DNA from 2 places in the Roseibium sp. SCP15 genome. Region 2 is predicted to be linked to the other one. Evidence: riboswitches for the same ligand, from Rfam matches in the RefSeq annotation. Region 2 holds a riboswitch; the other holds the start of a gene.
What was found. Region 2 has a riboswitch for cobalamin ahead of cobU (bifunctional adenosylcobinamide kinase/adenosylcobinamide-phosphate guanylyltransferase). Riboswitches for the same ligand answer to the same signal wherever they lie in the genome.
Positions count from the first base shown of each region.

Region 1 (3,405 bases), on a different contig from region 2:
GAACATTCACACCGCCCGCGGCCTCGATGAGCGCAGTCGGCATTGCATAGCGCCCTGCGGTGAACGGCTTGTCTTCACCGCTGTCGTAAACAAAGACCCGCAGTGGCTCGTCTCCCGTTTTCAGCGAAGACGTGAACTGGTCGAGTTCTTGCTTGTAGTTGCCGACAAGGTCATGTGCCGTGTCCTCGATCCCGAAAATCTTTCCAAGATTGATCAGGTCGTTATACATGTCGTCCATCGACACCTTCGGCTTGTCGCCGATATGGATGCAGGATTCGGTCAGTTCGTAGACATTGATGCCAAATGGGGCGAGTGTTTCCGGGGTCACTTCACCGCCCACCTTCATGCCGTAGTTCCAACCGGCAAAATAGAAGTCGGCATCCGCGCCGATCAGGACTTCCTTTGTGGGATATTTCTCTGAAAGTTCCGGCAGCTCGGCAACGCCCTCGCGCATTTCCTCATCCAGTGTTTTCCAACCTGAGATGCCGGTGTAGCCGACCATGTGGTCGCGCAGTCCGAGAACGAGCATCATCTCGGTGAGGTTGACGTCGTTGGAAATAGCCGCTTTTGGCGGAGCATCGAAAATAACTTCCCGGTCGCAGCTTTGTACCTTTGTTTCTGCAAGAGCCGTACCTGCAAACAGGATCGCCGTCAGACTGAGAGCCACACTCTTCATGAAATTCTCCAATGTCTAAAGATGAAAGGTCAGGTGCGCACGCTCTCCATGAGCAAGTTGCACCAACCGTGCCTGAACCGAATAGGCTTCGGTGATGTTCTCCGGTGTCAGAACCGTTTCTGGATTTCCGAAACCTACTGTGAAACCCTTGTGCAACAGCAGAACGCGGTCACACACCTCGCTTGCAAGATTAAGGTCGTGCAGGCTTGCGACGATAGTGATGTTGAGACTGCCGATCAGGGAAACGATTTCCAGCTGATGCCTGATGTCCAGATGATTGGTCGGCTCATCCAGGATGAGCACTTGAGGCTCCTGTGCCAGTGCACGGGCCACCATCGCCCGTTGCCGTTCACCACCTGACAACGTGCCAAAGGAGCGTTGCGAAAACTCAGAAAGCCCCATTCGCTCGATAGCGCTTTCGACGATTTCCGCATCCCTCTTGCCGCTTCCGGCAAATCCTGATCCGTGAGGGCGACGCCCCAAGGCCACGATTTCGCGCACTGACAGGGCAAAATCCGTTGGTTGCTCCTGCAGGACAGCCGCAACCTTTCTTGCTGTTTCTCGTGAGGACATCCGCCAGATGTCGTGCCCGTCCAAAAAAATGCCGCCTTCGCTCGGTTTGTGAAACCGGTAGAGCAGCCGAAGAAGCGTTGATTTGCCGGCGCCATTGGCACCGGCAATTCCGAGAACCTTCCCGGCCTCAAGCTCAAAGCTGACGGGATGCAGGATCGTCTCGCCCTGCCCCGCCTGCCAACTCGCTTTTCTGACCGAGAGCGACGCACCATTCATGAAACAGCAGCCTCACTTGCTTCGGTAACAATCATCGCCGCCGGAATGCGCGCCAAGGCCGACCGCTTCAACTTGCCCGACCGTTGACCGGACGAACACCAGCCATCCTCCAGTTGCCGATACTGATGAGCAAAGGCAACAAGATCATCGATGTCTTCATCCGGATCGATGTCGCCAAACAGGTAAGTCGCCTTTTCGCTGGCACGGAATGCAACCGTGCAGGGACGCGAGCATCCGGCCATGCAGGCAATGCCCGACACTTCAAACTCCTCTCCGACGACTGGTACGGCGAGTTTCAAAGCGTCCTGAAGCTTGCTGATGAGTTCAAAACCCGGTCGGCAATTGCTTCCGCTGTAACGGCAGGACGTGCACACGAATATTCTGTGGGGATCAACACTCATCGCTGCCCCCATCTCTCGGAAAGAGGCTGAGGACCTTTGGGCGCTGTTTTGGACAGTCTTCTCTCTCCACGCTCTCGCCAGCCAAAGGGGTAACTCCGTGCAATTTCGACTCTTGTAATGTTATTACATTACCAAGCATCTTGTTTGCAACCACAGTGTCGTGTCCGTTCGGGCACATAGCACGAGCAGCCCGCTCGCTGACGCTGCTGGCCTTGTCAAGAAAGACGGGAGTATGAAGTAGTCTTTTGTGTATTTTCCGGTTCATATCGCCCTCCGCGATTGCGCGGAATGCTGAAGAACCGAATGTCGAACTTTGTCAGCTGATGCTGGTTAGCCATATCACTCGCTCCTCCGGAACACCCCGCCCGGGTTGAAGTTGAAGATGAAATGGCAGGTCTCCTGACTTACGGGTCACAGCTCGCCTGATCCTTCCCGGGGTCTCCCCAGTGGCGCTTTCAGGTCCGCTCACCGTTCACAGTTGCGGGGGCAGTCACGGATTTGGTGCCTGTTGGCTACGCCTCACCGTGTTCCCTTTTAATTCCGATCCAGAACTTGGATTCGAAAACCATGTCTTTTTGATTGGAGCAAATAACCGAATGTGTCAATCGGCAAACCGACACCCGCCTACCGAGCTGCGACATCCGCTGGAATGAAGAAGAAAATTCGGAAATTCCTGACCAAACACGTTTTAACTTGATCGCCACGCTCACCGGAAGCACCATCCGGGAAACAGGATAAAACGGGAGCTCCCTCATCAAACGGGGAGCATGGGACACATGCCAGGTCAACAGAACAGAAATGGCTTCAACGCGCCGCTCCAGACGGTGTTCCAGGACTTCATGGCCGATTGGGTCTTTTCGGACACCCACACGGCCCAATACATCATGGAGACTTACTTCACGCCCGATTTTTCAGCGGAGATCGACGGCAGACATCTGTCACGCGACATCTTTCAGCGACGTATAGGCCGCATGCGCCAGGATGCGGAGGTCGAGGAACAGGATTTTGTTGAAATGTCCGAAGAGGGCGACAGGCTGTTCAGCATGCACAACACGCGTGGCAAGTCGCTGGTATCAGGTCAACGTCTCGAAACCCGCGCGATTGCATTTTTCCGCTTTGACGGCAAACGGATCAAGAAAGGCTATCTGAACAGCGTGACTCTGGGAGATCCGAGTGACGCGGATTTCGCATCCCGCAGCTGAGGCCCGGCAATCTCGAGCCCGCTCACCTAAGCATTTGAGACGAACTCGTTCGTTGTCTTTAGCCGCGAATCTTGCAAGTATTTCAAGCAGAAACTTAACCGCTCCACCAACCGACGCCGCGCTGGATACGCTTTATCGCACCTTAACTCCATGCCCCTATATTTGTACTTTATTCCAATAATCGCGCTGCTGATTATTCTGCCGGAACGATGGGTCTGGGTCATCCCGATGCTGAGTTTCTTGCTTCTGGTATTTTCTCAACTTGTGCCGATAGATGTAAGTCGACAATTCGACGTTCCGAGGAGCCTTTTCACGTCGCAATTTCTCTACGTGGCAG
Region 1 is NZ_JBDZYI010000003.1:162,110-165,514, forward strand. Features, by position in the region: gene ABLO27_RS14540 (ABC transporter substrate-binding protein) at 1-676, opposite strand, end outside; gene ABLO27_RS14545 (ABC transporter ATP-binding protein) at 692-1,465, opposite strand; gene ABLO27_RS14550 (DUF1636 domain-containing protein) at 1,462-1,866, opposite strand; cobalamin riboswitch at 2,239-2,451, opposite strand; gene ABLO27_RS14555 (nuclear transport factor 2 family protein) at 2,643-3,068, shown strand.
Region 1: it holds a riboswitch for cobalamin, as region 2 does, so the genes downstream of both, ABLO27_RS14550 (DUF1636 domain-containing protein) here and cobU (bifunctional adenosylcobinamide kinase/adenosylcobinamide-phosphate guanylyltransferase) in region 2, are expected to answer to the same signal.

Region 2 (3,405 bases):
AGTTTGGAACCGCTCACGGTTTGTTCGGCATAGAGGTCGACAGAATAAGGATGTGCCAGCGCCATAAGGTTCGCCAACCGCAAGCTTCTCCTGCCCGGGTCCAGGCCCGCATGCGCTGCCGCAAAACTACCAAGTTCCGTGTCTGCAGCAGACAGAAACAGGATGTCGGCAGGTGACTGCCCCAGATCTACCGCATCACCACCATCATCGATCCGGCGTGTTTGGCTGGCAAGAATGTGCATTTAGCGTATCGCTTTGATTCTACAGGCTTTCCGGGCGAACAAATCCCGGAAAGCAAACTTGACCTGAATTGATTGTGTATGTATCAGGCGGCGGCCTTCACACAGCCGAGAGCGGAGCGCACGGTCGTCAGATCCATCCCCTTAAGGCCGATGACCACCAGTTTTCCGGCACTTTCCGCGCCAACTGCAAACCATGTTTCCACACGCGGACCGACCGCCTGTACCATTGCTGGGGCAGCCTTTCCTTCAATACTCACCGCACCTTTGATGCGCAGGACACCTTTGAGAGACATTGCTTCGAGAACCTTTGCCTCTACCGCTTTCATGCTCTCAAAAGCAGGGATCTCAAGGACATGGCTTTCAAAGTCGTCGTGGTGGTGATGGTCGTGGTGATGGTGATCATGATGATGTCCATCTTCGTGGTCATGGTCATGGTCGTCATCGTGATGGTGATGGTGGTGTTCGTGACGCGAAGACATGTCGTCTTCAGCAGCGGACCCGCGCCCAAGAAGCACTTCTATCGGCAGCGTTCCCTTTTCCGATGACACGATATGCACTGCTGACCTGACGTCTTCCGAAATCTTCTTCTGCACGGTGCTCAAGGCGTCTGAAGACACGAGATCGGCCTTGTTCAAAACAACCAGATCCGCACAGCGGAGCTGATCGTGAAACAGCTCTTCTACAGGACTTTCATGATCCAGTGCCTCATCGGCAGCTCGTTGCGCCTCGAGAGCATCTTCATCCAGCGCAATCCGGCCTTCGGCGAGTGCAGCCGCATCCAGAACGGTCACAACGCCATCCACCGTAACCTTCGGCTTTACACTCGGCCAGGAAAAGGCTCGAACCAGCGGCTGCGGCAAGGCAAGGCCGGACGTTTCGATGACAATATGCTCAGGCGGTGTTTCGCGCGCGAGCAGCATTTCCATGGTGGGCAGAAAATCGTCGGCAACCGTGCAGCAGATACAGCCATTGGTGAGTTCGACCACTTCTTCAGCCGCGCAATCAGGATCGGCGCAGCCGTTCACAAGAGACCCGTCAAATCCCATGTCGCCAAATTCGTTGACGATCAGGGCGATCTTCTTGCCGTTTGCATTCTGGAGAAGGTTGCGAATGAGAGTTGTCTTGCCTGCCCCCAGAAACCCGGTGACGATCGTTGCCGGAATTTTCTGGCCCGGCTGCAAAGTAGGAGTGGTCATAATCTGATTTCCGGTTGAGTATTGGGTTTCAAAAGCAGCGGCTGTCCGGCGGCGACAAACACCACCTGACTGCAAACTTCTGCGATATCCTGATTAATCCGGCCCTGCGCATCGCGAAACGACCTGGAAAGTCGGTTGTCCGGCACGATGCCCATCCCGACCTCGTTTGACACGAAAATGCAAGGTCCCCGCAAGTTCCGGATTGCCGAGCAAAGCCGCCTGGTTTCTTCGCCGACGTCTTTCTCCGCAAAGGTCAGATTCGAGAGCCAAAGCGTCAGGCAATCCACAAGAACGACCCGCTGAGGGGAACATTCGCGCTCTATCGTTCCGGTGAGATCTATCTGCTCTTCGACAGTTGACCAGCCAGTGCCCCGTTGGCGCTTGTGAGCGGTGATGCGCTCAGCCATTTCCGCATCGAACGCGGCTCCGGTCGCAACATACACTTTTTCGAGGCCCGAACGAACCGCAAGAGTTTCTGCGAAACGACTCTTTCCGGAGCGGGCTCCGCCAAAAACGAGCGTTGCTCGCGGGCTGTTTTTATCCGTCACATTTTTCTCCCGACCGTCCACCCGACAGCGCTTGAGGTTGCTCCAGTGACGGCCGGTCTCCTGGCTCACGGCTCATCGCGTTCTGCACTCCTTCCCGGCCGGACGAGACCAGTGGATGATGTGCAGACGCTCACCGCTCACAGTTGCGGGGGCAGCTCCGGATCAGGACCTCGATGCCCCTACCGGATTCCCGTTTCATCCGGATTCAGCAAAGCTGTCTCCAGAACCGTCAAATCCCTTCCTAACCGGATTGAAGCAATGAAACAAGAAGGCAGATAAAGCTCGTTTGCGGGAAAACTAAGTCTCGATCTGATCCGCAACGTGGATTGCCAGGCAAACACCGGTAAGTGTCGGATTGACTGACATCCTCGTTGGTATCAATCCGTTGGTGGCAAGGTAAAGGTTGTCATAACCCCACACGCGTCCCCGGTAATCGCTGACGCCCGTGCCGTCATCTTCCTTCGACATGCGGGTCGTGCCTGTCATATGTGCGAAGCCGAAAGGCATCCAGGTGAATGCACAGCTCTCCCGGGTTCTCCCGATCAGGTCCGTAAGCTCACCCGCTTCTCTTTCCGCCGCCTCCATTCTTGCAAGATCGGCTTCCGACAGTGGGACTTCGAAAGTTATGCGCCCGTCTTCGTGGAAGATCGCTCGTTTGTGCTCTTCATTGTCGACAGGACAAATCGACTGGATTTCAACCAATCTGCCTGGTTCAATTTCGGCATCCTCGCCGGTTGGGGTAAAGGGCGAGACATCATGGAGAACCAGAGTGTACCAGGGCGATTGCACGCTCGGGCGCATCTGAATGCGCGGATCGACATCGGTCTGACCGTCGGTACGGCAGAACTCGGGCCTAACAACGACCTGACACACGGCCAACGGATGGTAGGAGAGATACCGACCCAACGCTCTTGAGCGAATGCCGGACCGGAACAGCAATTGTGGCGTTGCAATTGCGCCGCCTGCAATAACGTAACTCGACGCTTCGATGCGTCCGGATGCCGTTTCCAGCCACTTGACGTTGGGACCATCATGAACGATGCGATCCACCCTCTCATGACTTATGGATACTTTTCCTTGAGCGTCTGCACTTGCATTCAGAATGTCGATTGAACCGGTATAGTGCAGCTTCCCGTCATTCCGGTACTTTCCGGCCACCGGAAGTGCCTCGGCAATTCTGTCTGTCGCCGAAGTTCGCGCGTTGATCGCCGCACAAATACTCGTTTGTCGGATTGAGCGATCAAGATTATCCGTCTGCACGCCGAGGTACTTCTCAGCCAGCAGATAATGTTCTGACCACACCTCGTCTGTCATTACCGGCCATAAAGCGTCCCCACGAGGGCACAGGTTTGTCCAGATAACACCCTGACCACCCATGACACGCGTGACCGCAGCTCCAGGAAGAGCATCCCGGGGTAC
Region 2 is NZ_JBDZYI010000001.1:1,024,661-1,028,065, reverse strand. Features, by position in the region: gene cobN (cobaltochelatase subunit CobN) at 1-242, opposite strand, end outside; gene cobW (cobalamin biosynthesis protein CobW) at 326-1,438, opposite strand; gene cobU (bifunctional adenosylcobinamide kinase/adenosylcobinamide-phosphate guanylyltransferase) at 1,435-1,986, opposite strand; cobalamin riboswitch at 2,020-2,232, opposite strand; gene ABLO27_RS04630 (FAD-dependent oxidoreductase) at 2,284-3,405, opposite strand, start outside.